One region of the Mesorhizobium sp. P2_E6 genome, then DNA from elsewhere that is predicted to be linked to it. Evidence: riboswitches for the same ligand, from Rfam matches in the RefSeq annotation. Region 1 holds a riboswitch; each other region holds the start of a gene.
What was found. Region 1 has a riboswitch for cobalamin ahead of AC1D08_RS02265 (aromatic ring-hydroxylating oxygenase subunit alpha). Riboswitches for the same ligand answer to the same signal wherever they lie in the genome.

Region 2: another riboswitch for cobalamin. It lies ahead of AC1D08_RS09215 (DUF1636 family protein); the one in region 1 lies ahead of AC1D08_RS02265 (aromatic ring-hydroxylating oxygenase subunit alpha).
Region 3: another riboswitch for cobalamin. It lies ahead of bluB (5,6-dimethylbenzimidazole synthase); the one in region 1 lies ahead of AC1D08_RS02265 (aromatic ring-hydroxylating oxygenase subunit alpha).

The regions. Positions count from the first base shown of each region.
Region 1 covers NZ_JBFUEQ010000001.1:463,587-474,076, forward strand. The annotation lists gene AC1D08_RS02260 (FAD-binding oxidoreductase) at 51-1,151, opposite strand; gene AC1D08_RS02265 (aromatic ring-hydroxylating oxygenase subunit alpha) at 1,232-2,479, opposite strand; cobalamin riboswitch at 2,594-2,795, opposite strand; gene AC1D08_RS02270 (DUF680 domain-containing protein) at 3,307-3,507, shown strand; gene AC1D08_RS02275 (DUF680 domain-containing protein) at 3,577-3,816, shown strand; gene AC1D08_RS02280 (ABC transporter ATP-binding protein) at 3,892-5,004, opposite strand; gene bglA (beta-galactosidase BglA) at 5,046-6,710, opposite strand; gene AC1D08_RS02290 (carbohydrate ABC transporter permease) at 6,715-7,869, opposite strand; gene AC1D08_RS02295 (carbohydrate ABC transporter permease) at 7,871-8,884, opposite strand; gene AC1D08_RS02300 (ABC transporter substrate-binding protein) at 9,139-10,490, opposite strand, start outside.
Region 2 covers NZ_JBFUEQ010000003.1:270,213-280,702, reverse strand. The annotation lists gene cbiE (precorrin-6y C5,15-methyltransferase (decarboxylating) subunit CbiE) at 1-365, opposite strand, end outside; gene AC1D08_RS09250 (cobalt-precorrin-6A reductase) at 367-1,119, shown strand; gene AC1D08_RS09245 (precorrin-3B C(17)-methyltransferase) at 1,107-1,871, opposite strand; gene AC1D08_RS09240 (precorrin-2 C(20)-methyltransferase) at 1,868-2,626, opposite strand; gene AC1D08_RS09235 (precorrin-8X methylmutase) at 2,623-3,255, opposite strand; gene cobG (precorrin-3B synthase) at 3,258-4,775, opposite strand; gene cobN (cobaltochelatase subunit CobN) at 4,772-8,137, opposite strand; gene cobW (cobalamin biosynthesis protein CobW) at 8,156-9,193, opposite strand; gene AC1D08_RS09215 (DUF1636 family protein) at 9,196-9,624, opposite strand; cobalamin riboswitch at 9,664-9,869, opposite strand; gene AC1D08_RS09210 (winged helix-turn-helix domain-containing protein) at 9,899-10,490, opposite strand, start outside.
Region 3 covers NZ_JBFUEQ010000002.1:237,406-247,895, forward strand. The annotation lists gene dxs (1-deoxy-D-xylulose-5-phosphate synthase) at 1-1,293, opposite strand, end outside; partial or broken gene AC1D08_RS05810 (pirin family protein) at 1,420-2,341, opposite strand; gene AC1D08_RS05815 (DUF2277 domain-containing protein) at 2,379-2,645, opposite strand; gene AC1D08_RS05820 (exodeoxyribonuclease VII small subunit) at 2,758-3,009, opposite strand; gene AC1D08_RS05825 (histone deacetylase family protein) at 3,013-3,939, opposite strand; cobalamin riboswitch at 4,061-4,240, shown strand; partial or broken gene bluB (5,6-dimethylbenzimidazole synthase) at 4,301-4,918, shown strand; gene AC1D08_RS05835 (hypothetical protein) at 5,035-6,018, opposite strand; gene AC1D08_RS05840 (TetR/AcrR family transcriptional regulator) at 6,114-6,722, opposite strand; gene AC1D08_RS05845 (MFS transporter) at 6,844-8,067, shown strand; gene ribB (3,4-dihydroxy-2-butanone-4-phosphate synthase) at 8,122-9,222, opposite strand; gene aroC (chorismate synthase) at 9,332-10,441, opposite strand.

The DNA of each region.
Region 1 (10,490 bases):
TTCGAGAGGTTTCCCGTGTCGTCGTTCTGAGCCTTGGCATCGCCCGCCGGTCACGCCTCGATTTCGAGTGCAGAAAGCGGCTTCGAGCAGCAGGCGAGGATAAAGCCGTCGTCGATTTCGTGATCGAGGATGCCACCATTGTGGCTCATCTCGACATCGCCGGCGACCTTCTTCACCTTGCAGGTTCCGCAGAGGCCGAACTCGCAGGCAGCCGGAATCCGCACACCCGAGGCGCGGGCCGTCTGCAGCACGGTCTGGCCGGCGACGCATTCGGCCTCGACATCCGAAAGCGAAAACCGGATCGGTGTCGCGGCCTCGACGACAATGGCGGGGCCGTCTTCCACCGGCGAGGTGAACGGTGCCGGGATCTCCTCCACGACAGGCGCGGCAAAGCTCTCCTGATGGTACTTCGTCATGTCGAAGCCGGCGGCGTCCAGCATGCCGCGCACCGCGCGCATGAAGGGATCGGGGCCGCAGCAGAAGATTTCACGCTCGCGGAAATCGGGCGCCAGCAAGGGCAGCCGGATCGCGTCGATGCGGCCCATATGGCCAAACCAGCCCTCGCGGCTGGACCGCTCCTCGATCATGAAGCCGAGCGACAGGCCCGGCATGCGGCTGCCGAGCAGTTCGAGCTCCTTGCGGAAAATGATCTCTTCCGGGCGCCGCGCGCAATTGACGAAGCCGACATCGGTCCATGGTGCGCAGTCGTTCAGCCAACGCAGCATCGACATCATCGGCGTCACGCCCGAGCCGGCTGAAATGAACAGGTACTTGGCGGCCGGGTGGCTGTGCAGCGAAAAGTCGCCTGTCGGCCCATAGGCCTTGACGTGCGAGCCCGGCGTCAGATGGTCGAACATCCAGCGTGTGCCGATGCTGCCCGCTTGAGCCTTGATCGTCACCGCGATCGAGAACGGCCGCGATGGCGAAGACGACAGCGTATAGGTGCGCATCAGCGGCCCGTTGGCGGTCGGCAGTTCCAGCGTCACGAACTGGCCCGGCTTGTAGCGGAACCAGGTCTGGTTGTCGGAGCGGAAGGTGAAGGTCTTCACATCAGGCGCTTCGTCGCTGACGCCGATCACTTCCAGCACCTGGAGCCGGTCGTTCCAGGGCGTCATCTGGTCGAGATGGCGATAGAGGCCGAGATCCGTCATCGCATTCATCCTCTTGTCCTCACTCTTGCCCTGTGCATGTCGAGTTCCCAAAACCGCTGCGCACTTTTGGGCGACATGCACTATGCAACGCTGCGCAGCGCCGGCCGGCCGCCTTCGGCAAGGCGCGGGCCGATGAACGACGCGTACCACTCGACGAACTGGATGACGCCACCCTCATGCAGCTCCGAATAAGGGCCGGGCTCGTAGGCAGGCGACAGGATGCCGAAGGCGTTTTCCTCGACGATCCGCCGGTCCTGGTCGTTGGTCTCGGTCCAGACGTGGGTGAGTTCGTCGAGATCGTAATCGATGCCTTCGACCGCATCCTTGTGAACCAGCCATTTGGTCGTCACCGCGGTCTCCGTGGCGCTGATCGGCAACACCCGGAAGGTGACGGCGTGGTCGCCCAGAATGTGGTTCCAGGTCGTCGGATAGTGATAGAGCAGCAAGGAACCGATGCGGTCGGTCGAAACGCTGTCGGACAGGTTCTTCTTGACCGCACGCTTTCCCGTCATCGTGTAGCTGACGGCATCGCGCAGCAGCGGCGCGCGGGTGGCGCGGTACTGTCCGGCCGGATCGATGCGGAATTTGCTCGGCAGGCCGGCCGCTTCGCATTTCGCCCAGTGCGCAAGCATTTCCGGGTCGCTGTCGGCGCCTTGCACGCCGGTCACCGTGGGTGCCTCTGGAAAAGTCTTGCAGAGCTCCGGATGATTGCCGGCGCAATGATAGCACTCGCGGTTGTTTTCCCAGACCAGCTTCCAGTTGCCCTTCTCGACAATGGTCGATTCGAACGCCACCTTGGCCTCGCGCAGCCGGTGCGGCAAAAGGTAGGGCTCGATCATCGCGCGCATCGGTGCGAAATCCGCCGGCTCCTTGGCCAGGCAGATGAAAATGTAGCCGCCGACGCTTTCACAGGCGACGGGCTTTAAGCCGAACTGGCTCTTGTCGAAAACGTCGGCCATCTGCCTGGCAAACAAGAGCCTTCCGTCCAACTCGTAGGTCCATTGGTGATAGGGGCAGACCAGCTTTGCCGCCGTGCCCTTGTCGGAATTGCAGACGCGGCTGCCGCGATGGCGGCAGGAATTGTGGAAGGCGTTGATATTGCCCTTCTGGTCGCGGACAAGCACGACTGGATAGTCGCCAATCTGCGCCGTGATGTAGCTGCCCGGCTTCGGCAGCTCGCAATCATGACCGATGAACAGCCAGTCGCGATACCAGATCAGCTCCATGTCGAGCTTGAAATAGTCTGGATCGGTGTAGAAGGGCTGTCCTAGCGAAAAGCCTTGCCGCCGGCCACTCAAGAGCCTCAGCATGTCGTTGCGAGCATCCATGTCCTGTCCTCGTTTCTAAGGACTGAACTGGTGGTGACGGAGGAAGGATTGGACGCAGGCCGGCGATGCGCCGGACATGCACTATCCGCCTCTTGACCGCCCACCGCGATCAGTCGAGTCTAGACATCTCGGGCTGGTTTCCGGGCTCTGGAGTTGTCCTTGCGGACCATCGCGACACCTTCCCAGGCTGACGCCCAGTGGTCTCCCGTTGCGACTTGAACTCCACCACCGTTGCGGGGGCAGCGCCGGATTCTGACCGGCTTCCCAATTCTCCGCCTCGTCGTCACGAAGCGGCACCTGAGATGACATGATCTAATCACGATCGCGGGCGCGTCATCGGCATGAAAACGACATCGTATCCATGCGGCGCGACACGCTTGCGAAACGTTCCGGTCGGTGATCGCGAAGCGGAAGCCTTTCTCTTGGGCAACCATAGCCGGCTCCAATCTCGCCGAAACCGACCCCTTGCCAGGAAGCAGAAAAGGTTAACGGTATCGAAAAGTGACTATTAGCTGCCGCTAAAATCGAACCGAACGGTTCGTTTCTGTTGACTGTGCGTGCAGGACTTGTGAACGCTGGGCCTCCGACACAGTTGGTGATCGGGGTACCTGTTTTGTACAACTCTTTGATATGAATTAGAAAAACATTGAGTGTGGAAACCCCTGGCGCAATTTCAAGTGGTGGATTCTTGGTCCACGCGGAACAACTTCGTGATTGGAAATGGCTGGATGGCTCTCCCACATCGGGGCTGTCCGAACGACGCGATTTCTTCCCAAGACACGCCGCTAGACGGACGGTAAAAATAAGAAATACTGGAGTACCAAAAAATGAAAAAGATCATCCTCACTGCCGCCGCCCTTCTGGCCATTTCCGGCAGCGCCTTCGCGAACAGCGACCACTATGGTTCGAATGCCCCGGCAGCCACCGCTGCTGTCGACAGCTCGTACACTGCTTCGACCAAGAAGTCGGAGCCGGCTGCTCAGACGCCTGCCCAGGGTAGCAACCGTAACCTCTTCGGCAATAACTAACAGCCGATTCCCAGAAGGCGGCGGGCTCTCCCGCCGTCCTGGCGAAATCCAGAATTCAGGAGATTTGAAATGAAGAAGATCATGCTTGCTGCCGCCGCCGTCGTGGCGATCTCCGGCAGCGCTTTCGCCGCCAGCGACAACTACGGTTCGAATGGCGCCAACCAGCCTGCCGTCGGTTCGGTTGACAACTCTCAAACGGGCTCGATCCGCAACAGCGGTGGTTTCGTCGGCAAGCTGCTCAATTCGTCGGGTGACGTAGAGAAGTCCGCCCCTCAGAGCGCCGACCGCGACCTCTTCGGCAATCGCTAACAGCCGAAGTTGATTTCCAAAAAAGAGCGGCGGGCCTGGCCCGCCGCTCTTTTCGTGTCGAGACTTGGTTCTGTCTCAAGCCGCCTTTACTTCCGGCTGACGGAGCGAGAAGGAGTGCCCGTCCGCGTCGAAGATGTGAAGGTCGTTGGCGTCCGCGCTCAGCCGCAGCGTCGCACCGCGCTTGACCTCGACATTGCCAGGCAGCTTGGTCACCAGCGGCAGGTCGGCGCGGCCGATGTCGACATAGACAAGCTGGACTTCGCCGAGTTGTTCGACATAGTCGACCGTTCCCTCGAACAGATACTCCGTGCCGCTGGCGATGATCAGATCTTCCGGCCGCACGCCGAAACTCACCGCGGCACCCTTTGCCGAAGCCGGCGTTGCGATCGGCACGCTTGCCTTGCGGCCGCCGACATGGCTGACGACGGTCGGGTTTCCGGTCTTGTCGATGGTCGCCGGCAGGATGTTCATGGCCGGCGAGCCGATGAACTGGGCGACAAACAAATTGCCGGGCTTCTTGTAGAGGTCCATCGGCGCGCCGACCTGCTCGATATGGCCTTCCTTGAGCACCACGATGCGATCGGCCAGCGTCATCGCCTCGACCTGGTCGTGGGTGACGTAGATCATGGTCGTGTTGGGCATCGATTCCTTGAGTTTGGCGATCTCGATGCGGGTGGCGACACGCAGCGCCGCGTCAAGGTTCGACAGCGGCTCGTCGAACAGGAACACCTTCGGGTTGCGCACGATGGCGCGGCCGATGGCGACGCGCTGGCGCTGGCCGCCCGACATGGCCTTGGGCAGGCGATCGAGATATTTGGTCAGCTGCAGGATTTCCGCGGCCTGCTTCACGCGGCGGTCGATCTCGGCCTTGTTCTCCTTGCCGATCTTCATCGAGAACGCCATGTTGTCGTACACCGTCATGTGCGGGTAGAGCGCGTAGGACTGGAACACCATGGCGATGCCCCGCTTCGACGGCGGCACGTCGTTGACGACCTCGCCGGCGATCTTGAGTTCGCCGGAGGTGATTTCCTCCAGCCCGGCGATCGACCTCAGCAATGTCGACTTGCCGCAGCCCGACGGGCCGACAAAGACGATGAACTCGCCCGACTTTATATCGAGGTCGATGCCGTGGAGAATGTTCAGATTGCCGTAGGACTTCTTCACTTGTCTTAGCGTGACATCGGCCATTGGTTTCCTCCCAGTGATTTGAAATTCAAGTGATCTGAAGTTCAGTCGATGCGCCCAAACCAGGCGCCGTAGCCGTTGAGCTGTATGGAACCGCTGCTCGCCTGCCCCGAAAATCCGTGTCCCGGCAAAGGTTGCAGCGATCGGTTGCCAAGCTCAATCCTGGTTGGCTTGGCTGCCAGATTGAAGACGCAGACGACCTGCTCATTGCCTGCGCGGCGTGTGAAGGCGACGGTGTCGCCCTCGCTTTCGATGAATGTGATGTCGCCCTTGGCCAGCGCCGGATGGGCACGGCGGAAGGTGAGAAAGCGCCGGTAGTGCTCGAGCAGCGAGCTCTCGTCGCCCTGCTGGACATTGACCGCTTGCGACAGGTGCTTGGCCGGCACCGGCAGCCATGGCTTGGCCGAGGAGAAGCCGCCATTCCTGGCGCTGCCGTCCCACACCATCGGCGTGCGGCAGCCGTCGCGGCCCTTGAATTCCGGCCAGAAGCGGATGCCGTAGGGGTCCTGCAAATCCTCGAAGTGGAGGTCGGCCTCACCGAGCCCAAGCTCCTCGCCCTGGTAGATGCAGACCGAGCCACGCAGCGACATCAGCAGCGCCGAGATGACCTTGAGATAGGCGGTCGTGTCGGCTTCGCCTGCCGCCCAGCGCGAGGCCGGGCGCATCACGTCATGGTTGGAAAAGGCCCAGCACGACCAGCCGTCGCTGGCGACCTTGCCGAACGATTCCAGCACCGAGCGGACCTTGGCCGCGCTGATCTTTTCCGGCGCCAGGAAGTCGAACGAGTAGCACATGTGCACGCGCTTGCCGCCGGCGGTATAGGCCGCCACCACTTCCAACCCACGTTGCGAATCGCCGACTTCGCCGACCGCCGCGGTAGCCGGATACTCATCGAGCAGGGCGCGGAAGCGTTCGAGGAAGCCGAGGTTTTCCGGACGGCTCTTGTCGTAGAGATGGTCCTGGTAGTTGTAGGGATTGACCGCGGGTGCGGTCTGGTCGTTGCGCTGCTCGGGCGGCAGCGGCGGATTGTTCTCCAGGCCCTGGCTGTGGAAGTAGAAATTGATGGTGTCGAGCCGGAAGCCGTCGACGCCGCGCTCCAGCCAGAAGCGGGTGACGTCGAGCAGCGCGTTCTGGACCTCATGGTTGTGGAAGTTGAGATCGGGCTGCTCGGCCAGGAAGTTGTGCAGGTAATATTGCTGGCGGCTGGTGTCCCATTGCCAGGCCGAGCCGCCGAAGATCGACAGCCAGTTGTTGGGCGGCGTGCCGTCCGGCCTGGCGTCCGCCCAGACATACCAGTCTGCCTTCGCGTTGGTGCGGCTCGAACGGCTTTCCTTGAACCATGGGTGGTTGTCGGCAGTGTGCGACAGCACCTCGTCGATCATCACCTTCAAGCCCAGCCTGTGTGCCTCGGCGGTCAGCGCGTCGAAGTCGGCCAGCGTGCCGAACATCGGATCGACGTCGCAGTAATCGGTGACGTCGTAACCGAAATCCTTCATCGGCGATTTGAAGAACGGCGAGATCCAGATGGCATCCGCACCGAGTGCCGCGATGTAGGGGAGCCGGCCGATGATGCCCTTCAGGTCGCCGATGCCGTCGCCGTTCGAGTCCTGGTAGCTGCGCGGATAGATCTGGTAGATCACCGCACCTCGCCACCAGTCGCGATCGACGGCGAGGTCAGGCTTCGAACTGGCCTTCAAAGCGGATTGCATGGTCTCAGCCTCCTTTCACCGAGCCGGCAAGCAGCCCGCGGACAAAATAGCGCTGCAGCGAGAAGAACACGATCAGCGGCACGATGATGGTCACGAAAGCCGATGTCGTAAGGATCTCCCAGTCGCCGCCACGTGAGCCAAGCAGCGCGTTGAGCTTGGCGGTCAGCACGATCTGGTCTGCCTCCGTACCCAGGAAAACCATCGCGACCAGCAGATCGTTCCATACCCACAGGAATTGGAAGATGGCAAACGAGGCCAGCACCGGGAACGACAGCGGCAGCACGATCTTGACGAAGATCTCGAAATCGCTGGCGCCGTCGATGCGCGCCGATTCCATGATTTCGCGCGGCAGGCCGGCAATGTAGCTGCGCAACAGGTAGATGGCGAAGGGCAGGCCGAAGCCGGTATGCGCCAGCCAGATGCCGAGATAGGTTTTCGACGGCATGCCGAAGAAGGCGCCGACGCCGTTGTAGAGCTTCAACAGCGGGATCAGCGACATCTGCAGCGGCACCACCAGCAGGCCGATGATGACCGCGATCAGCAGCGCTCGGCCGGGAAAGCGCATCCAGGCCAGTGCATAGGCGGCAAAGGCGGCGATCAGGATCGGGATGACGGTCGCCGGTATGGTGACAGTCAGCGAATTCATGAACGACCGTCCGATGCCTTCCGAGAACAGCACAGTCTTGTAGTTGTCGGTGGTGAATTTAGGTGGCGCCGACGAGGCATAATAGACGCGCTGGCCGCGATCGCCTTCGAAGGCCTTCGGCGATTGCATGATGAAACTGCCGTCGGCATTGAGCTGCAGGGTGACGCCGTCGCCGAGATCGGCCGATGTGCCGGCGGGGTATTGCGTTGGTGCTGCCGACTTGACGCCGAAAGCGCTGATGTTGCGGACAGGGCTGTTGCCGAAGATGTTGCCTTGAAGGACGAACTTGCCGTCCTTTTCGACTTGCATCGAGGCCGCCGGCAGCCGGCTGGCTTCCGTCTGGGTGGAACTGGAGAACGAATTCCACCAGCCCGAGGCGATGATCTGGTCCTTGTCGCGCAGCGACGAGACCAGGATGCCGAGCGTCGGTATGGTCCAGATGGCGACGAAGATGAGGACGGCAATATGGACGCCGAAGCGGCTGGCGAAGGAATTTCCGGTCGCAACGGCCATCTCAATGTCCTCCCGTCTCTTTGTTCGCCTGGCGGATGTTCCAGACCATGATCGGAATGACCGCGATCATGATGATGATGGCGATGGTGGCGCCGCGGCCGAAATCGCCGCCGCCACGGAACATCCAGTCGAACATCAGGTTGGCCAGCACCTGGCTGTTCCACTGGCCGTTGGTCATGGTCAGCACGATGTCGAACACTTTGAGCACCAGGATGGTGATCGTCGTCCAGACGACGGCGATGGTGCCCCAGATCTGCGGTACCATGATCTTCCAGAAGATCTGGAACGGATTGGCGCCGTCGATGACGGCGGCTTCCAGAGTTTCTTCCGGGATGCCGCGCAAGGCCGAAGACAGGATGACCATGGCAAAGCCGGTCTGGATCCAGATCAGGATCACCATCAGGAAGAAATTGTTCCAGAACGGCAGTGATATCCAGACCTGCGGCTGGCCGCCGAAATGCTGGATGATGGCGTTGAGCAGGCCGATCTGGGTCTGGCCCTCGCCACGGTACTCGTAGATGAATTTCCAGATGACGCTGGCGCCGACGAAGGAGATCGCCAAAGGCAGGAAGATCAGGCTCTTGGCGACCGTGCCCCACCAGATCTTGTCGGTGAGCACGGCGATGATCAGCCCGAGGAAGGTGCAGGCGGCCGGCACCACAGCCAGCCAGACGATGTTGTTGAGGATTGAGTTGCGGAACTCGCGATCGCCGAAGGCCCATTCATAGTTGGCGAGGCCGACGAAGTTTATGCCGCCGCGATCGAGGAACGACAGCCGCAGCGTCTCGACCACCGGATAGATGAGGTAGATGGTCAGGATGATCATCGCCGGACCGACGAACAGCCACGGCCTGACCAGCCCTTGCCGGCGCAGATTGTCGATGGCAGCGGCGCCGGCGACGCCGCGCGACGGGAATATCAGGTCCACCAGCTTGTTGGCGCCCCAGAAATAGGCGACGCAACCGCCGACCCCGACGATGATGACGAATATGGCCGAGAAAATCTGAGCCGCCATGGTCCCTCTCCCTGCGCATGATCCGACAAGGAATGACCTTGGTGACGGGACCAGGCGCCGATTCAGTTGTTGGAGCGTCGTCGGCGGCGGAAACCTGCTCGCATGCCGATCGCGCTTTATGTCAATGCGCTCATGACGAAAGGCTGCGGCACGGGCCGCCGTCGGATCCGGGCCGGCAGGGTCCGGATCCAGTGCGAGAATGGCAGGCTCGGCCGTTTGATCGCCGAGCCGGACGGGCCCCTGCTTGCCGACCGCTACTTGATCGCGTCCCAGCTCTTCTGGATGTCGGTGGCGACATCCTGCGCGGACTTGCCGCCGACCAGGTCGATCATGCCGGTCCAGAAGGCGCCGGCGCCGATCTTGCCCGGCATCAGGTCGGAACCGTCGAAGCGGAAGGTCGAGGCATTGGCGAGGATTTCGCCCTGCTTCCTCAGCGCGTCGCTGGCATAGGCAGCCTTGTTGACACCCTTGAACGGCGTCACGAAACCGCCCTCGGCCATCCAGATCTCGTGAGCTAGCGGCATCTTCAGGAATTCGATGAACGCGCGGGCGCTCTTGCTATCTTTCGTTATCATCGCCAGCGTACCGGCGCCGAGCACCGGCGTGCCCAGTTCAGGCTTGGAGGCATAGGGCGGGAAGTAGAAGAAGTCCGCGTCCTGGCCGACCTTGGTGCCTTCCGGGAAGAAGGTCGGAATGAACGACGCCTGATGGTGCAGGTAGCACTTGGGCGGCACTGAGAAGAGGCCCTTCGGGCTATCGCGGAAATCGGTCGCCGCAACCGCCTTGGCGCCGCCGTCGACCATCTTGTCGTCGGTCGCGATCTTACCGAAGATGTCGATGGCGTTCACCACGGCGGGATCGTTGAACGGGATCTCGTTCTTCACCCATTTGTCGTAGACGTCAGGCGTCTGGGTCCGCAGCATCAGGTCTTCGACCCAGTCGGTCGCCGGCCAGCCGGTGGCGCCGCCGGAGCCGAGGCCGATGCACCACGGCTTGCCGCCATCGGCGATGATCTTCTTTTCGAGATCGGCGAGTTCTTCCTGCGTCTTCGGTACCTTGTAGCCGGCTTCCTCGAAATTATCCGGCGAGTACCAGACCAGCGACTTCACGTCGGCCTTGTAGGGGAAGGCGAAAAAGCCCGGCTTGCCGTCCTTGTCCTTGAAGGTGCCGAGGTCGACCCACGACTGGCCGGCGCCGTAATTGTCCTTGACCCATTTGGCGGTGTCGTCGCCCAGTGGCGTCAGCAGGCCCTTCGATGCCAGGTCCTGGATCAGGCCCGGCTGCGGCAGCACGGCGATGTTGGGCGGACTGCCGGCCTGCGTGTCGATGACGATCTGCTGTTCATAGTTCTCCGAGGAGGAGTATTTGATCTCGACGCCGGTGGCTTCCGAGAAATAGTCGAGAACGCCGCGCACCAGGCCTTCGTCCTCACCGCGCCACGGTCCGAAGATCGACAGCGTCTCACCCTTGAGATCGACTTTCTTGAGCTCTTCGTAATTCGCCCAGTTGAAGCGGGGATCCTCGCCCGGCTTGAACTTCAGTTCGGCATGCGCGGGCGCGTTCAGGGCGAGCGTGGCAAACGCAGCACCCAGCAAAAGCATTTTCT
Region 2 (10,490 bases), on a different contig from region 1:
GCTGCCAGCGAAACGGCCGATGGTGCCGGGATGACATGCATCTCCCGCGCCTTCACCTTGCGGGCGAGAGTGGCGCCAACCCCATGGAAGAACGGATCGCCGGAGGCGAGCACACAGACGTTTCTGCCGGCAAGCGCCAGCACATCAGCCATCTCGGCATCGAAAGGAACCGGCCATGGGCGCGCCTCGCCCTTGGCGAAGGAGGCGACAAGGGCGAGGTGCCGCTTCCCACCGAAGATAATCTCCGCCTTGGCGATCAGCCGCTTGGCCTCGTCGCCGAGACCCGTTAAACCGTCCTCGCCGATGCCGACGACTGTAAGCCATCTTGAGTTGAGCTTGGCGCCGCGCGGTCCTTCAGCAGGCATGATGACCCACCGCATTCTGATCCTCGGCGGAACCACGGAAGCCCGGCAGCTGGCCGGAAAACTGACGGCGCGCGCCTCGGTCACGCTGTCGCTGGCCGGCCGCACCGAAAGCCCGGTTGCGCAAGGGGTGCCGGTGCGAACCGGAGGGTTTGGCGGCGCCGATGGGCTGGCTGCCTATCTGCGGGACACTCGCACCGACCTTCTGATCGACGCCACCCATCCCTACGCAGCGCGAATCTCGGCCAATGCCGCGCAAGCCGCGCACGTGGCCGGCGTGCCTATTTTGGCCCTGAGGCGGCCGGGCTGGGAGCCTGTCGCAGGCGACCTCTGGACGCAGGTCGATATCGTCAGCGATGCCGTGCAAGCGCTGGGTCCCGCGCCTCGTCGCGCCTTTCTGGCGCTGGGCCGGCAAGAGGTTGCCGCTTTCGAAGCAGCGCCCCAGCATCACTATCTCATCCGCAGCGTCGATGCGGTCGAGCCGAAGCTGGCCGTTCCCGATGCTCACTATCTTTTGGCCCGGGGGCCGTTCCGCGAGGCGGAAGAACGTACGCTGCTCGAAGAGCATCGCATCGACATCGTAGTGTCCAAGAACAGCGGCGGCGAGGCGACCTATGGAAAGATCGCCGCGGCGCGAGCACTTGGCATCGAGGTGGTCATGGTCCGCAGGCCGGCCTTGCCGGATGTTCCTTCGGCTGAAACCGTCGAAGCGCTGGCCGCCATTGTCAACCAGTTCGGGGCCGATCATCTTCTCTGACCTGTGGACGAGCGCGGCGTGTAGACCAGCGCAGGTCTGTCGTTGCGCTTGATGATCCTGGTTTCTGGCGAGCCGATGATGATGCAGGTCGCCATATCGGCTTTTTGTGCGTCGACATCGGCCAGTAGGAACACGTCGATGCGCTCGTCCGGACGGCCGGCGGCACGGCCGAAAATCACCGGCGTGGTGCCGGGCAGGATGGCGGTCAGGCATTCGAAGGCGCGGCCGAGTTGCCAGGGGCGCGCCTTGCTGATCGGATTGTAGAGCGCGATGACGAAGCCGGCGCCGGCCGCCGCCAGCAGGCGCAGCTCGATCAGTTCCCAGGGTTTCAGATTGTCGGACAGCGAAATGGCGCAGAAATCATGGCCGAGCGGGGCACCGATGCGGGCGGCAACCGCGAGCATGGCGGTGATGCCGGGCACCACATTGACATCGACCGCACGCCATTCAGCCGGGCCGGCCTCAATCGCCTCGCAGACTGCAGCCGCCATGGCGAAGACGCCGGGGTCGCCACCGGAAACGACGGCGACGTCATGGCCTTCCGCGGCTTTGGTCAAGGCGTCCTTGGAGCGGGCGAGTTCCTCGCGGTTGTCGGAGGTAACGCGAGTCTGGTCCGGGCGCAATTCGAGCCGGTCGAGATAGGGCTTATAGCCATAGAAGAACGCTGCCTGCGCCACCGCGTGGCTGGCCTCAGGCGTCACCTGATTGGCATTGCCGGGCCCGAGCCCGATGACGGTGATACGGCCGCTCATGCCTGCGCTCCCAAGGCGCCGGGCCGGCCGGACCAGCCGGCGACCAGCACGATGGCAAAATAAGGCGCCTTGTCGTCCTGCTTGTCGGCAAGTCGCATCGAGACGCTGCCGGCCATGGTGCCGCGCTCGACATAGACGGCGCGCGCCAGCTTGCCGGTTGCCTCCAGCGCTCGCCTGATCTTGGGCAGGTTGCGGCCGACCTTCATGATGACGGCGGCGTCGGTGTCGGCCAGCCGCCGGGTGAGTTCGAACTCGTTCATCGTGCCCGGCAACACCGTCAGCACATCGTCGCCCTGGACGATTGGCAAACCGGTCGCCGACCAGCAGCCGGACATGGCGGTGACGCCGGGAATGACCTCGGTCGGGAAGCGATGGGCGAGCCGCACATGCAGGTGCATGTAGGAGCCGTAGAACAGTGGGTCGCCCTCGGACAGCACGGCAACCATCCTGCCTGCTTCAAGGTGTTCGGCGACCTTCTCGGCTGACTCCTCGTAGAAACCGGCGATCTGCGAACGGTAGTCGTCGTGATCCTTGTCGATTTCGGTGGTGACGGGATAGAGCAGCGGCAGTTCCGTCATGCCCGGGCGGAATTGGGCTTCGACGATGGCGCGCGCGTTGCTGTTGTTGCCGCGCTTGGCGAAATACGCCACGACATCGGCCTCGGCCAAGGCCCGAGCGGCCTTCAGCGTCAACAGTTCGGGGTCGCCGGGACCGGTGCCGACACCGACGAGACGGCCTTTGGGGAGCGCGTTCACAGGCCAGGCCTCGCCAGGGCGTTGAGTGCGGCGGCAGTCATGGCGCTGCCGCCAAGCCGGCCGCGCACGATGGCATAGGGCACGCCATAGGAATTCTCGGCCAACGCATCCTTGGATTCGGCCGCGCCGACGAAGCCGACCGGCATGCCGATGATCGCCGCCGGCTTCGGCGCACCGTCGCGCAGTTTTTCCAGCAAATAGAAGAGCGCGGTCGGCGCATTGCCGATGGCGACCACCGAACCGGCCATGCGCTCTCCCCACAGGTCGATGGCGGCCGCGGAACGGGTGTTGCCGATCTCCCTGGCGATTTCGTGTGTGCGCGGGTCGCGCAAGGTGCAGATCACCTCGTTGCCGGTCGGCAGCCTGGCGCGGGTGACCCCATGCGAAACCATCTCGGCGTCGCAGAAGATTGGCGCCCCAGCCGAAAGTGCCGTGCGCGCGGCGGCAACGAAATCCGTCGAAAAGACAAAATGGCTGGCAGCTTCGACCTGACCGCAGGCATGGATCATGCGGATCGCGACATCGGCCTCTGCTTCGGAGAAGCGCGACAGGTCGGCCTCGGCGCGAATGATGGCGAAGGAGCGCTCGTAGATCGCCGTGCCGTCGTGGATGTAGTCGTAGGCGGCCATGCTCATTCCTGTCGGTAAGCCTCGGCGATGCCGGCCGCGCCAAGCCTTGTCAGGCAAGCGGCGGCGGTTTCGCCGGGAAGTCGTGCGCTGCGGATTGCTGCCGCGACGCGGCTGATGCCGCGCGCGGCGTCATAGCCCGGCCTGTAGCTGGCAGGAAGGCCCTTTGCCGTCGCGTTCACGACAAGTCCGGCTCCGTTTTCGCCGCCGACCAGGGTAAGTGCAGCTTTGCCCGGATGGGCGCAGCCCTTGGCGCAGCCGGAAATGTGCAAGGTGAAGTCGAGGATGTCGGCATTTTCAGCGGCAATCGTCTCGGCAATGTCGCGCGTGGCGATCCGGCCGGAAGCGCAGGCCGGTGTACCGGGGCAAGCGGCGATGCGTGTGCGCGGATCGGCGGCGTCCGTGACGAATCCGAGGGTGGTTGCGGTGTCCTGAAGGGGCCGGTTGGCGGCTGTCGGCTGGCCGAGGAAGAGCAGCGCGCGGCCGGGGGCGAGGCGGATTTCCGACGTGCCGAGGGCGAGGGCGCCTTGGGCGAGGCTGATGATCTTGTCCGCCGGCATGCTGCCATAGGGGAGGGCGATGCCGAGGGCGACGCCAGAGGCGGCGAGGTCGAAAGTTCCGATGGGAGAGCGAGTCGATGGCGCAGGATAGCGATCCTGCCCACCCCCCTCTGTCCTGCCGGACATCTCCCCCGCAAGGGGGGAGATCGGCAGTTCTGCTGCCGGCTCTCCTTTTGGACGCTGAGTGATTGCTGCAACGCCTACGACTAGCGAAAGCGGAGATGAGAGCGCAATCTCCCCCCTTGCGGGGGAGATGTCCGGCAGGACAGAGGGGGGTGGGACGGAGTGCCAACTTGCAAGAGAAGCTAGCTGCCTCTCGGTCAAATCCCTCGCATGGGCTTCGCGGCCCTTCTCGGCAATCATCCTGAGCACGGCAACGGCAATATCGCATGCAGCATCGTCTTCCACCGTGGCCAGCGGCCTTGCATTCCGCCCATCACCCGCGACAGACACCAGCCACCGAACTCCCGCATCAGTGCGCGTCGCGGCAAGCCGCACATCGGCCGTCACCGAATCCAGTCGAAGCTGCCCGCCGCCGTCGACAACGACTGAAACCTTCGGGCCGAGCCGTTGCGTGAGCCCGGCTTCTTCGACCGCTGTCCTGATCCGTTCAGCCAACGGCTGGGGATCGGGAACCTCCTGCGGATCGATGCCGGCCAGCGGCCCGGTCTCGACCGGCACGCCGGTGCGCACCGCGATATCAAGCGCATCGACCTCGGTCGCCAGCAGCGGCGCGCTTTCCGATGTCAGGCCGCGTATCTGCAGGCTGCCGCGCGCGGTGACTTCCATGATGCCGTTGCCGTGCCGCAGGGCCGATTCGGCGAGTGCGATCAAAAGCTTTGGCGACAATCCTCCAGAAGATGGGCCTCCAGCAACGGGGTTGAGCCGCACCAGCAGACCATCGCCGGTCTGCATGGGGGCTGCCAGAGCCGGACAGGCGCCGCGACGCGAGAAGGCGTTCATGCCGCAACCCCAAGCGCTTCAGCCTCGGCAATCAGGGCGGCGAGGTCGTCGTCGATAGAATTGCGCAAGGGATGCCAGAGCCCGCGCCGCCGGGCCGACAGGAAGCGTTCGGCGATGACTTTGGCGGCGGCAGGGTTCTCGCGCAGGATGAAGGCGCGCACCAGGGGATCGCCGAGATAGGCGTCATGCACCGCCTCGATCAGCGTGCCTGATATCGCGAGGGTGGTTTCGGCAAAGCCGACCAGCCGGTCAACGGTTTCGGCGAATTCGGAGGCGCCGCGCGGGCCGTGGCGCATCTGGCCTGAGACGAAGCGTGGATTGACGGCGCGGGCCCGCACGACGCGGGCCACCGCCTCACTGAGCGAACGCGGCTTCGGCTTTTGCGGATCGGTGGTGTCGAGCACGATGACGTCGGCATTCCTGCCAAGCGCCGCAAGCGCTGCCGAAAATCCGCCGATGAAGGCGACGTCGGCGGAGCCTTCGAGGATATCGCGGCCAGGGTCGTCGCCGGTGTGGACGAGAAGATCGGCTTCGGCGATGCGACCCTCGAAGGCGCCGGGTGCCGAGACGCCTTCGCCCCCAGCGCCGCCATAGGCATGCGAGGTGGCGTCGAGATAGGCGCGGCCGATCTCTTCGCGCGCCGCCCAGTCGCCGCTCGACAGCAAGTCCTCGACGCCGGCGCCGTAAGTGCCGGGCGAAGTGCCGAAGATGCGCGGGCTGATCTTGCCATCCGCGCGGGTCTTGGCCGCCAGCGGGTTTTCCGAATCCTCCTCGTCGCGGGCGGCAACGGCGTTGGCCGCGGCATCGATCAGTGCGATTTGGGTTGGGAACATGTCTCGGAACAGGCCGGAAATGCGCCAGGTGACGTCGACGCGTGGTCGGCCGACGGTTGCCGGCGGCAGCACCTCGATGCCGTTGATGCGGCCGGTCGCGGCATCCCATTGCGGCCGGCAGCCCATCAGCGCCAGGCCTTGTGCAATCTCCTCGCCGCCGGTGCGCAGCGAGGCTGAGCCCCAGAGGTCGATGACCAGCGAACGCGGCCAGTCGCCATGCGACTGCATATAGCCACGCACCACTTCCTCCGCCGCCGCCCTGCCGAGGTCATAGGCGGTCGGCGTCGGCATGGTGCGCGGGTCCGACGTGAACAGGTTGCGACCGGTGGGCAATACATCGGCGCGGCCGCGCGCCGGCGCCCCTGCCGGGCCGGCCTTGACGTGGCGGCCATCGAGTGCTGCCAGCAATGCCGTCTTCTCGGCTTCAGCGCTTTGACGCCGCATGGCGTCAGGCTCGTCGTTGGAGGCGCGGCCGTAGATATGCAGCCCGTCCTTGATGGCGAAATCCTTGAGGTCGCAGAGCCAGGCGTCGATGCGGCGCAGCGCCTCGTCGGGTGCATCGGTTTTGGCGACGCCGGCTTCGGAGGCGAGGCCGGTCTTCTGCGCGGTGTCGACGATCAGCTTTGCGAGGCGGTCGCGGCGGCGGCGGTCGAGCCCGTCGGCCTGGGCATATTCGTCGACCAGGCGTTCGAGCCTGTGCTGATCCTCGTCCAGTCCGGCGCCGGTCAGCGGCGGCGGCAGATGCCCAAGGGTGACGGCGGCGATGCGCCGCTTGGCCTGTGCGGCTTCGCCGGGGTTGGAGACGATGAAGGGATAGATCACGGGCAAGGGGCCGGTGACGATCTCGGGAAAGCAGTTTTGGCTGAGCGCAACCGTCTTTCCGGGCAGCCATTCCAGCGTTCCATGGGCGCCGACATGGACAAGCGCATGAGCGCCGAGCGATTTGCGCAGCCACAGGCCGAAGGCGATCAGCGCATGCCGCGGCGGCAGCGTCGGGTCGTGATAATCGGCGCGCCGATCCACTGACCGGCCGCGGTCGGGAGCAAGCGCCACGGTGACGTTGCCGAAGGTGGCGGCGCGGAAGGGGAATTTTGCGGAGGTTAGCACCTCGCGCAAACCTGTTTCATCTTTCGCCTTACCCCAGGCGCCTTCTACGGCAGCTATCGCCGCCCTCGGCAGTTCGGTTGAGAAGCACAGATAGTCGTCAAGCTTCAGCCCGTGGTTTGAACTTTCCAGCAAATCCAGCAGCGCACGCGGCGTTTGCGGAATCCCGTCAACGGCATAGCCCTGTCCCTTGAGGTCCTGCAGCATCGCCAGCACGCTGGACGGCACGTCGAGGCCGACGGCATAGCCGGTGCGGCCGGGGGCGCTGGGATAATCGGGGATCAGGATGGCAAGCTTGCGCTCGGCGCTCGGCGTTTCTTGCAGCTTGATGAAGGCCGCGACACGGTCCGCCACTTGCGCCACACGATCGGGCTCCGGCCGGTTGGCGAAGGCGCGGTGACCAAGTGCGGGATCGACCTCGCTCTCGCCCTTGAAGGAAATGGCGCCGGCAAGGATGCGGCCGTCGAGTTCGGGCAGCACGACATGCATAGCGAGGTCGGCGGGCGCCAGCCCACGCTGGTTGTTTTCCCAGATGTCGCGGCGGGTGGTGGCGACGATGACCTGGAAGACTGGCACGCCGGCACGATCGAACAGGGTTTCGACGCCGGGTTCGGCGCCGGACGCGAAGGCGGTCGCGGTGACGATGGCGGCAGGTTTCAACGAGGCCAGCGCGGTTTCGACGAACGCCAGCGATACCGGGTCCTTGAGGCTGGAGACGAAGATGGGGACCGGCGTCATACGGCGCTGCCGCAGCGCTTCAAAAAGGGCGTCGATCGGTGCGACATCGGCGGCCAGCAGCATCGAACGGTAGAACAGGATGGGGATGACAGGCGCGGTGTTTCCTTGCCCCTCGAGAGGAAGGGGGACGACGCCGCGGCCCGGCTCATAGTAGCCGGCCTTTGGTACCGCGACAGGCGCCGAAATTGTTGCTTCAGACCCTGCCAGCCGCGCCAGCTTCTGCACCAGCGCGTTCATATTGGCCGGACCGCCCTCGCGAAAATAGTCGAGCAGGCCGTCCAGTTCCTGGCGCGGCAGTGTCGAGGCTTCGATCAGGCGCAGATCCTCGTCGCGGCATTCGCCGGGCAGCAGCGCCAGTTTTATACCGCGCGCGCGGGCGGTCGAGGCAAGCTGGTCGCAGCCGTAGCGCCACCAGTCGTAGCCGCCCAGAATGCGCACGAGGATGACTTTGGCATGGCGGGCGACGCTGTCGACCCAGAGGTCGACGGACATCGGATGGCGCAGGTCACGCAAAGCCGCCAGCCGCATCGAGGGCAGGCGCTCGGCATCGGCCTTCCATGCCGCCGCCAGTCCGGCGAGATCGCTGTCGGTGAAGGACAGGGCCACGATATCCGCCGGCGACTGCCGCAGATCGACCGGCTCGGCGAGATCGTCGAGCGAGGCGGAGGTCGTGGTGAGGATGTGCATCGCGGGCCGTGGTTTGCGTCAGCCGGCGAGTATACGCTCGATCGCCGGGCGGTTCAGCCCCTTGAGGCCGATAACGACGAGACGCGAGCGGCGGTCATCCCCGGCCGTCCAGGCGCGGTCGTAGTAGTGATTGACGCGCGGTCCCACGGCCTGCAGCAAGAGCCGCATCGGCTTGCCGCCAACCTCGACGAAGCCTTTCACGCGCAGCACGTTTTCTTCCTCGGCGGCGGTGGCGACGCGCTTTGCCAGCTCGTCGGGATTGGCGATCGAGGCAATGTCGATGACGAAAGAGTCGAAGTCGTCGTGCTCGTGGTCGAGTTCGTCGTCGTGGTGGGTCTTGCGGTTCTCGATATCGTCCTCGACGGCAAGGCCAAGACCAAGCAGCACCGACGGATCGACCTTGCCTTGCGACGTCGGCACGATCTTCACGGCGCGAGCGATGTGCTCGTTGATGATGGCGTTGGCGCGGGCGGAGCCGGCGGTGTCCATCAGGTCGCTCTTCGACAGGATGATCAGGTCGGCGCAGGCGATCTGGTCCTCGAACACCTCCTCGACCGGATCGTCGTGATCGAGCGTCTCATCCTGGGCGCGCTGTGCCTGAAGTGCGTCCATGTCATTGGCGACGCGGCCTTCGGCGAGTGCGGGACCGTCGACGACGGCGATGACGCCATCGACCGTCACGCGGCTCTTCACCGTCGGCCACTGGAAAGCCTGGACCAGTGGCTTGGGCAGAGCCAGACCCGAGGTCTCGATCAAGATGTGGTCGACCTTCGGCGTCAACGACAGGATCTGGTCGAGCGCCGGCACGAAATCGTCGGCAACGGTGCAGCAGATGCAGCCATTGGACAGTTCGACGATGTTTTCCTCCGGGCAGGTGTCGATGCCGCAGCCCTTCAGGATTTCGCCGTCGATGCCGATGTCGCCGAACTCGTTGACGATGATGGCGATCCGCTTGCCGCCGGCGTTTTCCAGGAGATGGCGGATCAGCGTCGTCTTGCCGGCGCCGAGGAAGCCGGTGACGACGGTGCAGGGGACGCGGGAGACGGAGGCAGTCATGATCAGTCCTTCAGCAGGTCGAGGGGAGGGATGCGGGCCACGAGGCCGCGCTTGAGGCTATCTGGACGGCCGCGCCACGGGATCAGGCCGTCGGTCGAGGTGGCGAAGAGTTTTGCCCCTGTGACGAGGTCGGCGCCGCTGGATGTGGTCAGGTCGCCGAAGACGTAGCTCCAGCAACCATCGCGCAGGATGGCGGCACTGAGCCGGCGCTTGCAATTGCCGAGGCATTCGACCGTGCGGACGCGGATGTCTTGGCCAGACGCGGCGTGACGCGTGTCGTCCGCGAGCAGTTCGCCGGCGCGGGGATGGGCATCGGAACCGGTTTCATCGCGACAGGAGGCACAGACGATCACGGTCACGCCGGCAAGGGCATCGCTCTCGCCGGACGAATTGTCCGCTGTGCCAGCGGAAAAACTGCTGTCGTGGTCCAAAAATTGGGCTCCTTGCCCGGAAACCCGCCGGGCGATCGGATTCTACAGTCGCAGACGGCAGGTCTCCTGGCTCGCGGGTCATCGCCTTGGGTAGCCGCCTTCCCGGGAATACCCCAGTGGCTTTCGGCCTTGGCTCGTCGCTTACAGTTGCGGGGACAGCCGCGGATTTGAAATCGGAATTTCGCACCGCATTCCCTCTTGGCTCCTCTCGTTGAAGAGAGGAGACCGTCTGGAGCGGATTTAGGCTTTTGCGGGCGGCGGTGTCAACGTGGGCTTACGACACGGTCAGGTCGGCCAGCGCCGGACCCAAATCACCGGCTGATGTCACCTCTATACGTTCAAGGCCGAGCCAGCCCTGCATCTGCTTCAATTCTTCGAAGAGTTCTGCAGCGGTTTCAGGCGGCGCGCCGGGCTCTGCGTAAGCAGCATGGACCCGCAGGACACCGGCTGGCCGGTCGGCCTTGAGGTCAACGCGCGCCACGATCCTGTCGCCGAGCAGGAACGGCAGGACGTAGTAGCCGTATTGGCGCTTTTCGGCTGGCGTGTAGATCTCGATGCGGTAGTGGAAGTCGAACAGCCGCTCGGTGCGCGACCGTTCGAAGACGACCGGATCGAACGGCGCCAGCAAAGCGCGGGCCTCGATCTTGCGTGGCAGACGGGCGTCTTTATGAAGATAGGCCGGCTTGTCCCAGCCTTCGACACGCACAGGCAGCAGTTCGCCTGTTTCGACCAGTTCCTCCAGTCGGCCCTTCATGTCGGCGGGGGACAGGCGGAAATAGTCGCGCAGGTCGCCTGATGTCGCGATGCCGTGGGCGCGGGCGGAAATGCGCAGCAATTCGCGGTGCGCGTCCTCGGCGGCGGGCACC
Region 3 (10,490 bases), on a different contig from region 1:
GGTGGCGCCATCGGCGCCGACGAAGCCGGCGCGGTCGATGGGAAAGCGCACCGGTAGTTTCTGGATCGCGACGTCGTGGACGACCTGGTCGTAGGCGCGCTGCAGGAAGGTCGAATAGATCGCGGCGAACGGTTTGTAGCCTTCGGTGGCGAGGCCGGCGGCGAAGGTCACCGCGTGCTGTTCGGCGATGCCGACATCGAAGATCCGCGACGGAAACGCTTCGCCGAACAGATCGAGGCCGGTACCACTCGGCATGGCGGCGGTGACGGCGACGATGCGGTCATCCTCGCGACCCTCCTGGACCAGGCTTTCGGCGAACACCTTGGTGTAGGCCGGCGCATTAGCCGGCGCCTTGGCCTGCGCACCGGTGATGACATCGAATTTGTTGACACCGTGATATTTGTCAGCGGCGGCTTCGGCCGGCGCGTAGCCCTTGCCCTTCTGGGTGACGACATGGATCAGCACCGGGCCTTCGCCATTGTCGCGGACATTCTTCAGGACCGGGATCAGATGCTCGAGATTGTGACCGTCGATCGGGCCGATGTGATAGAAGCCCAGTTCCTCGAACAGCGTGCCGCCGGTGACGTAGCCGCGTGCATGCTCGACCGCCCGGGTGATCGCACGGTCGGCGCGCTTGCCGAGATAAGAGGTCAGTTTCTTGCCGAAGTCGCGCAGGCCGACATAGGTCTTGCCAGAGGCCAGACGTGCCAGATAGGCGCTCATGGCACCGGTCGGCGGCGCAATCGACATGTCGTTGTCGTTGAGGATGACGATGAGCCGGGCATCGAGCGCGCCGGCATTGTTCATCGCCTCGTAGGCCATGCCGGCCGACATGGCACCATCGCCGATAACGGCGATGACATTGTTGCGGCCGCCGGAGAGATCGCGGGCGGCGGCCATGCCAAGGCCGGCCGATATCGATGTCGAGGAGTGAGCGGCGCCGAAGGGATCGTATTCGCTCTCGGCGCGGCGGGTGAAGCCCGACAGCCCGCCCTCCTGACGCAAGGTGCGGATACGGTCACGGCGGCCGGTCAGGATCTTGTGCGGGTAGGCCTGGTGGCCGACATCCCAGATCAGCCGGTCATCCGGGGTGTTGAAGACATAGTGCAGCGCGACCGTCAGTTCGACCACGCCAAGGCCGGCGCCAAGATGGCCGCCTGTGTGTGACACGGCGTCGATCAGTTCGGCACGAAGCTCGGATGCCAGTTGCGGCAATTCGCTCTCGGCAAGCGTGCGCAGGTCGGCCGGGATGCGGACCTTGTCGAGAAGGGGCGTATGCGGCGTTGAATTCACGGGTAGGCCTGCTCAGGCTTTCTGTTCATGGGCGGGATAGGCCGGCCGCCGGCGAAAGTAAATGCGTGTCTGTGACGCGGATCAGGCTTTAGGTCCCAAAACCCGGCCACTTTTGGGCGACATGCATCAGCTTTCCGGCAACGGGATGAATTCTTCCTCATCTCCGGGAACGATATCGAAGCGGCCGGTCTTCCATTCCTGCTTGGCCTGCTCGATGCGCTCCTTGGAGGACGAGACGAAATTCCACCAAATGTAACGCTTCGAGCCGAGCGAGGCGCCGCCGAACAGCATGAAATGGGCGCCGCCTTCCGACGATACGACGATCTCGTCGCCTGGCCGGAACACCAGCAGTCGCTCGGCTGGAAAAACATCGCCTGAAATCGAAAACGTCGCCTTCGAGCGTGTAGATGGCGCGCTCTTCCGCATCGGCCGGGATTTTCACGCTGGCGCCCGGCGCCATCCTAAGGTCGGCATAAAGCGTCTCGGAGTGAGCCCTCACCGGCGACCGCAGTCCCTGGAAGTCGCCGATGACGACGCGACCGCTGACGCCTTCGGCATCGATCTCGGGGAGCCGCAAGGCAGCGGTGTTCTCGAAAACCGGAGCCACTTCCTCCTTGCCGTCCGGCAGTGCCAGCCATGTCTGCAGGCCGGAGACCGACATCGGCGCGCCACGCAATTCCTCCGGCGTGCGCTCGGAATGGACGATGCCGCGGCCAGCGGTCATCAAATTCACGTCGCCGGGCTGGATGACCATTTCGGTGCCGAGTGAATCGCGATGCCTGATCTTGCCGTCGAACAGATAGGTCACCGTCGACAGCCCGATATGCGGATGCGGACGGACATCGAGCGCCTGGCCCGCGCGCAGGATCGCCGGGCCCATGCGGTCGAAGAAGATGAAAGGCCCGACGAGCCGCCTTTTGGCGGTCGGCAATGCGCGGCGTACCTGGAAACCGCCAATGTCCTTGGCGTTCGGAATGACCATCAGCTCGATCTGGTCGCTGGCAAAGGCGTCGCCGACTTCAGGGTCTTTCCCGGGGAAGAAGCTCATGGACTCTCCTTGTCAGCGGCCGTCGCTGGTTGTCGGATCAGGCAAAACGGATCGCCGATTTTGCCCGCGCCTTGGCGGCCACCTCTTCGCGATTGCGAGGATGCTGATGGGTTTCGAGGGAATCGAGAAGCTCACGCGCCGATGCCGCGATGGCTTCGACCGCATGATCGAAGGCGTGCTGGTTCTGCTTCGAAGGTCGCGTCGTTCCGCTCAATTTGCGGACAAACTGAAGTGCGGCGTCGCGCACCTCGTCATTGGTTGCCGGCGGATCAAAATTGAACAGGGTCTTGATGTTTCTGCACATCGTTTCCGAACCTCCTCTTGTCCTGAAGCCGTTTCAATCGGGACGGCTACTATCCTCGACCATGATCATGTCCAAAAGCCGGTGAGGCAAGACCATCGTTCGGGAGCATGACTCAGTCGGCGTCGAGCGGCTCCGTTCCAACCGGCTTGCCGTCGCGCGACAGCCTGATCTTCTCGACCTTGTCCTCGGCGGCCTTCAGCAGCCGGTCGCAATGCGCCTTCAGCGCCTCGCCGCGCTCATAGATCCTGATCGACTGGTCGAGCGGCACGTCGCCACGCTCCAGATCATCGACGATCTTTTCCAGCGCATCGAGTGCCTGCTCGAAGCTCATCGCCTTGACGTCTTCGTTGGTCTCACCAGCCATCATTCATCCTTTCATCAGTCGCCCGACATGGGCGGCGACCGAAAATGCCAGTCCCTGCAGATCGTAGCCACCCTCTAGCAGGCTGACGAGCCGGTTGCCGCTGTGGCGCGTGGCGCGCTGCATAAGCTGGCCGGTCGCCCAGTCGAAATCATCCTCTGTCAGGTTGATTTCGGCCAGCGGATCGCGATGGTGCGCGTCGAACCCCGCCGAAATGATGATCAGGTCGGGCGCGAAATTGTCGAGCGCCGGCAGGATACGCGACAGCAAGGCATCACGAAAAACCTCGCTGCCGGTCTGCGGCGCCAGCGGCGCGTTGACGATGTTGCCGGCGCCGGTTTCGCTCTTCGCCCCGGTGCCGGGATAAAGCGGCATCTGGTGCGTCGAGCAATAGAGCACCGACGGATCGTCCCAGAAAATGTCCTGCGTGCCGTTGCCGTGATGCACGTCCCAGTCGACGACCGCAACGCGCTCGACGCCATGTTTCTTCTGCGCGTAGCGCGCGGCGATCGCCGCCGTGTTGAAGAGGCAGAAGCCCATGGCCGTGGTTTTTTCGGCATGGTGGCCGGGCGGCCGTGCGGCGACGAAGACATTGTCGGCGCGGCCGGCAAAGACATCGTCTACGGCGGCGTTGGCGGCGCCGATCGCGGTTATGGCCGCTTGCCAGCTCTTCGGGCTGACTGACGTGTCGGCGTCGATGCGGGCGATGCCCTCGTCGGGAATGGCGGCGCGGACGCGGGCGACGAAATCGGCGGGATGCGCGTAGAGAATGGTGGCCTCGTCGCCTTCAGGCGCCTTGATGCGATCGAGCCCGACAAAAGCCTCATCGTCGAGCACCCGTTCGATGGCGCGCAACCGGTCCGGCCGCTCGGGGTGACCGGGCGGCGTGATGTGTTCAAGGAAGATCGGATGGGTATAGAGACGAGTGGCCATCTCCCCTATCTAGTGCCCCGACGTCGCGATGGCCATGCGTTGTGGCCTGATGGCTGGGGAAAATCACACATGCGTCCATCGGTGTCGCTGCAGGCATTGGCGTCGTCAGCGCTTCGGCGTAAGGTCGCTGCCACTGCCTGGTGCCCGCCGCAAGCGGGAGAATCGGGAACACGGTTGAACTCCGTGGCGTGCCCAACGCTGTAAGGGGGACCGCGCCGGTAAATGCCACTGTCGATAACGGGAAGGCACCGGACGCGGGTTGATCCCGAGCCAGAAGACCGGCCTGGCAGGCATCGTCATCCGCATGGTCAGGCGGATGAAATGGATTGCAATCGCAAGGGGACACGCGATGCCGGAACACATGACCGCCTCTGTTGGCGACGGATTTGACCAGAATGCGCGCGATGCGGTCTATCGCGCCATGTTCACGCGGCGCGACGTGCGTAGCCATTTCCTGCCAACCGCGCTCGACGATGAGGTGCTGGCGCGGCTGCTGCTTGCAGCTCACCATGCGCCCTCGGTCGGCTTCATGCAGCCTTGGAATTTCATCGTTATTCGCGATGCCGAGCGACGGGAAAAAGTGCGTGACCTGTTCCTGGCGGCGCGTGAACAGGAACTGCCGGCCATCGCGGAAGAGCGACAGGCGCTTTACCGCAAGCTCAAGCTGGAAGGCATCTGCGAAAGCGCGCTCAACATCTGCATCACCTGCGACCGGCAGCGCTCGAAGGGTTCGCCACTGGGGCGCTGGCACAATCCGGAGATGGACCTCTACAGCACGGTCTGCGCGGTGCAGAATTTCTGGCTGGCGGCGCGCGCCGAGGGTGTCGGAGTCGGCTGGGTCAGCATCATCGAGGCGCAGGCATTGAAAAGCCTGCTGTCAATTCCCGAGCATGTGACGCCGGTCGCCTATCTCTGCGTCGGCCGTGTTTCTGAGTTCGCGCCAAAGCCGGACCTCGAAGCACATGGCTGGGGCCGCCGCTTGCCACTGCCGGAACTGATCATGAGCGAGACCTTTTGCGGGCAAGGTGAAGCGTCGCTCAAATCGACCGTGGCGCGCCTCAACGGCTTCGATGCCGCGCCGGCGACCACTGCCGATCAGCGCGTCGCGCCGGCCGTGCCCCAGCGCGAACCGCCGAAGGAGGCCAGCGCCTTGTCCTTGAGTTCCCTGAACTTCGACGACGCCTCGGCCAGCCGGGCGTCCCAGGCGGGATCGGGCACCTGGCCCTCGATGGTCCTGAAATAGACCTGCATCAGGCAGGCGATGGCGAAGGGTTCGATGAACGCCGCCTTGAAGGCCCAGGCGAAGACGATGGCGAGCACGAAAGCCCAGCCGGCAAGCTGCCCGGGCATGAGGAAAAGAATGGCGCCGGCAGGCGCCAGCATCAGCAGGAAGATGACAAACGAGACGCCCCACATGATGACCGCCAGCCAAACGGCGTTCTTGATCATGATCTTGCCGTTCTGGGCATAGAGCACGACGCCTTGCCGCGCAGTCTCGAACGGCGAGGTTGAATTGATGCGGATGTTGTAGCCGAGGATGATCTCGTCGACATAGGTCAGCGACAGGCGGATCACCGTGTTGACGAAGCTGACCAGGCCGCCCAGGCCCGGGATCGGCAGGAAAGCGGCGATGCCGCCGAGCAGCCCGGTGATGGCGCGAATGGCGCCCTTGACCAGCTGGTCGACGACGAAAAGGATGTTGGCCTCGGCAAAACGCTGGGTCACGATGTCCTTGGCATAGGCAATCTGGTCCTGGCCGTCGGGAATGTCGCGGCCGTCGACCAGATGGACCATGACGGCGATATGGCCGGCCTTGACGACATAAAGGATGTATTCGCGGATCCAGTAGACGGCGATCAAGACGATGCCGAAGCCGACCACACCGCCCCACAGGGCAAAGGACAACGGCCCGTCGGGATCGGTGGAGATATGGCCAATGCCGTAGCCAACGGAGGCGCCCGTGCCGGTCGCCACGATATAGGCCAGCGTGATGCCGAAATAGACGATCATGCGGAAGACGATGAAGGGCCAGGTCCGCATCATGATGGACACCGACCTGCCGATATCGAAATCCCACATGCCCCGAATCTCCGCTCAGAGATGGCGCGAGAGGATGCGCTGAAACCGGCTGTTGTCAATCGTGGGAGTGGCGCGCCAGACCAGCAATGGGGATTTCAGGCCGGCTGCGAATCCTGCTTCTTGAGCAAGCCTTCGAGCAACTGCTTGAAGGCCGCCACCACCTTCTTCGACGTCGCTTCGGGGTCGCTCGAATTGGCGATCCGCTGCGCTGCCTGGCTGCTCGCCCCGTTGATCAGCCGCGAGGCGGTCTCGGGGTCGAGGCTGGGAACGACCACGCCCTCCTCCTGCAGCCTGGTCAGATGATCGGTCATTGAACCGACACATGCATTGGCATTTGGCCATTGTGCAGGATCCCCCAGCACGGCCGGGCCATCCCGGAACATTATGCGCTGGATTTCCGGCTCCAACGCCATCTCGATATAGGTCGTGCATTCGTCGACGAAATGCTGCCAGCGGGTCGGTGCTCTCGACGCCACTTCGTTCACGCGCGCCGCCATCTCGCCGTCGATTTCGGCGATGACCGCCTGCAGCAAGCCCTTCTTGTCGCCGAAGTGATGATAGAGTGCGCCGCGCGTCAGCCCGGCCGATGCGGTGAAATCATCCATCGACGACTGGGCATAGCCGATCGTGCCGAAAGCGTGGCGGGCGGCCGCGATCAGCTTGGCGCGCGTCTCGGCGATCATCTCCTTGCGAGGTTTGTGCATGGCTTCTGGACCTACTAACATACGCTTCGTATGCCAATTGACATACGCGGCGTATGATCTATCTAACAATCATACGCATCGTATGTAATTGTCGAATCCGTCTTTGTCGAGGAACCGGACCATGCAAAATCCCTATTCGGAGATCTTTCGCGCCCCTGGCGCCAAGGGCTTTGCAGCAGCGGGCTTCATGGCGCGGCTGCCGATCGCGATGGCGCCAATCGGCATCGTGGCGATGCTGTCGCAGACGCGTGGCGAATACTGGCTGGCCGGCGCGGTCTCCGCGACATTCGCGCTGGCCAACGCTTTCGTGGCGCCGCAAATATCAAGGCTTGTCGATCGCCTTGGCCAGACGCGGATCGTCGTGCCCACCACGATCATCTCGGTGCTCGCTTTCGCCGTCCTGATTGCTGCGGCCAACCAGGACTGGCCGGTATGGATGCTGTTCGTGTCGGCGCTACTGGCGGCGGCGATGCCCAGCATCCCGGCAATGGTGCGCGCTCGCTGGACCGAGATTTTTCGCGGACGGCCAGAGATGAACACCGCATTCGCCTTCGAGTCGGCGGCGGACGAGCTGGTCTACATTGCCGGCGCATCGCTGTCGGTCGGCCTGAGTGCCGCCCTGTTCCCGGAAGCAGGGATGCTGGCCAGCACGCTGTTTCTCGCCTTCGGCTCGACGGCGTTCATCCTGCAGCGTTCGACCGAGCCACAAGTGCGGCCGGTGGAACACGGCTCGCGCGGCTCGGCAATCCGACTGCGGCCGGTACAGATCATCACCTTTGCCCTGATCTTTATCGGCGCGACCTTCGCGACGACGGAAGTGAGCACCGTGGCGATCACCAAGGAACTTGGCCAGCCTGGCGCCGCAAGCCTCGTCATCGGTGTCTACGCGCTGGGATCGTTCGTGCTCGGCATCATCGTCGGCGCGCTCAACCTGAAAGCACCGCTGCAACGCCAGCTTGCCGTCGCAATCGCCATCATCGCGCTCAGCACCTTGCTGCCGCTCACCGCCGGCACGGTGCCGCTGCTGGCGTTGACCGTGTTCGTCAGCGGCGTGGCGATCTCGCCGACCTTCATCACGGCGTTCGGTCTGATCGAACGGCATGTGCCGGAGGCGATGCTGACCGAGGGCATCACCTGGGTGACCACCGGGATCGGCATCGGCATGGCGCTGGGCTCGTTCGCGGCCGGCTCGGTGGTGGATGCGTTCGGCGCCCAGAACGGATTCTGGGTGTCGGTTGCGGCCGGCACGATCGCACTGGTCACCGTGTTGCTTGGTCAGCGCAGCCTGGCCACGCCTGAATGCCACCTGGATGGCTGCGAAGCAGCCGTCGTTCCCGCCGGATGATCCCCGAAGCGCCCGGTTTCGAACGGACCGGGCTCTATCCCCAGCGGTTGCCCTTCAGAGAATCTCGGTCTTGGCGATATGGATGCCAAAGCCTTCGAGACCGACATAGTGCCGCTCGCGCGAAGCGATCAGATTGATCGAGGAAATGCCGAGATCCTTGAGGATCTGCGCACCGAGGCCGATTTCGCGCCATTCATTCTCACGGCGGCGCGCCTCTTCGTGATCCTCGCGGTCGCCGCTCGCCGGCCGCTTGCGCTCCTGGTGGGCAACGCCGACCGAGCCCTCGCGCAGGTAGACGATGACGCCACGCCTGCGCTCGCCCATCGCCTTCATGATGCCGTCGAGCCGGTGGCTGGTGCCGAACACGTCGGTCACCACATCCTCGGAATGCAGGCGCACCGGCACCTCCTCGCCGTCGCGGATGTCGCCGAAGACAATGGCGACGTGATGCATGGGGTCCCAGGGCAGCGTGTAGGTGAAGACCTGCGCCTTGCCGCCGAGCGTGTCGATTTCCGAGCAAGCCACGCGTTCGACCAGCGTTTCCTTGCGTTGCCGGTAGGCAATGAGGTCGGCGACCGAAACCTGTTTGAGACCATGCTCCTCGGCAAAGGCCGAGACCTGCGGGCCACGCTTGACGGTGCCGTCGTCATTGACCAGTTCCGAAATGACGCCGACCGGTGCCAGACCGGCGAGCTTGCATAGATCGACCGCGGCTTCGGTATGACCCGAGCGCATCAGCACGCCGCCTTCGCGCGCGATCAGCGGGAAAATGTGGCCGGGGCGGACGAAATCCGAGCCGCCGACATTGCCGTTGGCGAGATTGCGCACGGTGAGCGTGCGGTCCTCGGCCGAAATGCCTGTTGTCGTGCCGTGCTTGAAATCGACGCTGACGGTGAAGGCCGTGGTGTGAGCGGAATCATTGTCGGCCACCATCGGCGCCAGGTTGAGCCGCTTGGCCTCCTCGCGCGGCATCGGCGTGCAGACGATGCCGGAGGTGTGACGGATGATGAACGCCATCTTCTCCGGCGTGCAATGGACGGCGGCGACGATCAGGTCACCCTCGTTCTCGCGTCCATCATCGTCCATGACAACGACGATCTCGCCGCGCTCGAAAGCGCGCAGGGCTTCGACGATTTTCTTCTGGTCGTAAGGCATAGGCGCTCGTTTCACTCGCAGGGAAATAAGGGAGTAGGGCAGTACGGGAGTAGGGAAAAGGAAAAAATGGCTGTCTCGGGTGGGTAGCGTAACATATTCCCCTACTGCCCTACTCCCCAACTCCCTTACCTGTCTGTCCCCGATGACGCAGATAATGATCGGCAATGGCGCAGGCAACCATCGCCTCGCCGATCGGCACGGCGCGTATGCCGACACAGGGATCGTGACGCCCCTTGGTCATGATCTCGACGTCGTTGCCGTCCCTGTCGATCGACTTTCGCGGCGTCAGGATCGACGAGGTCGGCTTGACGGCGAAACGGGCGATGATCGCCTGGCCGGTCGAGATGCCGCCGAGGATACCGCCGGCATTGTTGGACAAGAACACCGGCTTGCCGTCATTGCCCATGCGCATCTCGTCGGCATTCTGCTCGCCGGTGATCCGGGCGGCCTCGAAACCGTTGCCGATCTCGACGCCCTTGACAGCGTTGATCGACATCAGTCCGGAGGCAATGTCCTGGTCGAGCTTGGCGTAGATCGGCGCGCCGAGGCCGGCGGGAACGCCGTCGGCAACGATCTCGATCACCGCGCCGACCGAGGACCCCGCCTTGCGGATGCCATCGAGGTACTGGATAAAGACGGGAACGGACGCCGGATCGGGAGTGAAGAACGGATTTTCCGCGTCACCGATGAAGTTCCAGTTCCAGTTCGCGCGGTCGATGGACTTTTCGCCCATCGACACCAGCGCGCCGCGCACCACCATGCCAGGCACCACCTTGCGGGCGAGTGCGCCGGCCGCGACGCGTGCCGCCGTCTCGCGGGCCGAGGAGCGGCCGCCACCGCGATAATCGCGCAAGCCGTATTTGACGTCATAGGTGTAGTCGGCATGGCCCGGCCGGTATTGGCGGGCGATCTCGCCATAGTCCTTCGAGCGCTGGTCGACATTCTCGATCAGCATCGAGACCGGCGTGCCGGTGGTGATCATCGTCTCGCCGTCCTCGTCGAAGATGAAGCCCGACAGCACTTTGACTTCATCGGGTTCGCGGCGCTGGGTGACGAAGCGTGACTGGCCCGGCCGGCGCTTGTCGAGCTCGGCCTGGATGTCTCGCAGAGTGAAGCGGATGCCGGGCGGACAGCCGTCGACCACACAGCCGAGTGCGGCGCCGTGGCTTTCGCCCCAGGTGGTGACGCGGAAAAGGTGGCCGAACGTGTTGTGAGACATGAAATGACCCTGCCCGGCATCGGAGCCAGCTTAGCACATGACCCGAAAA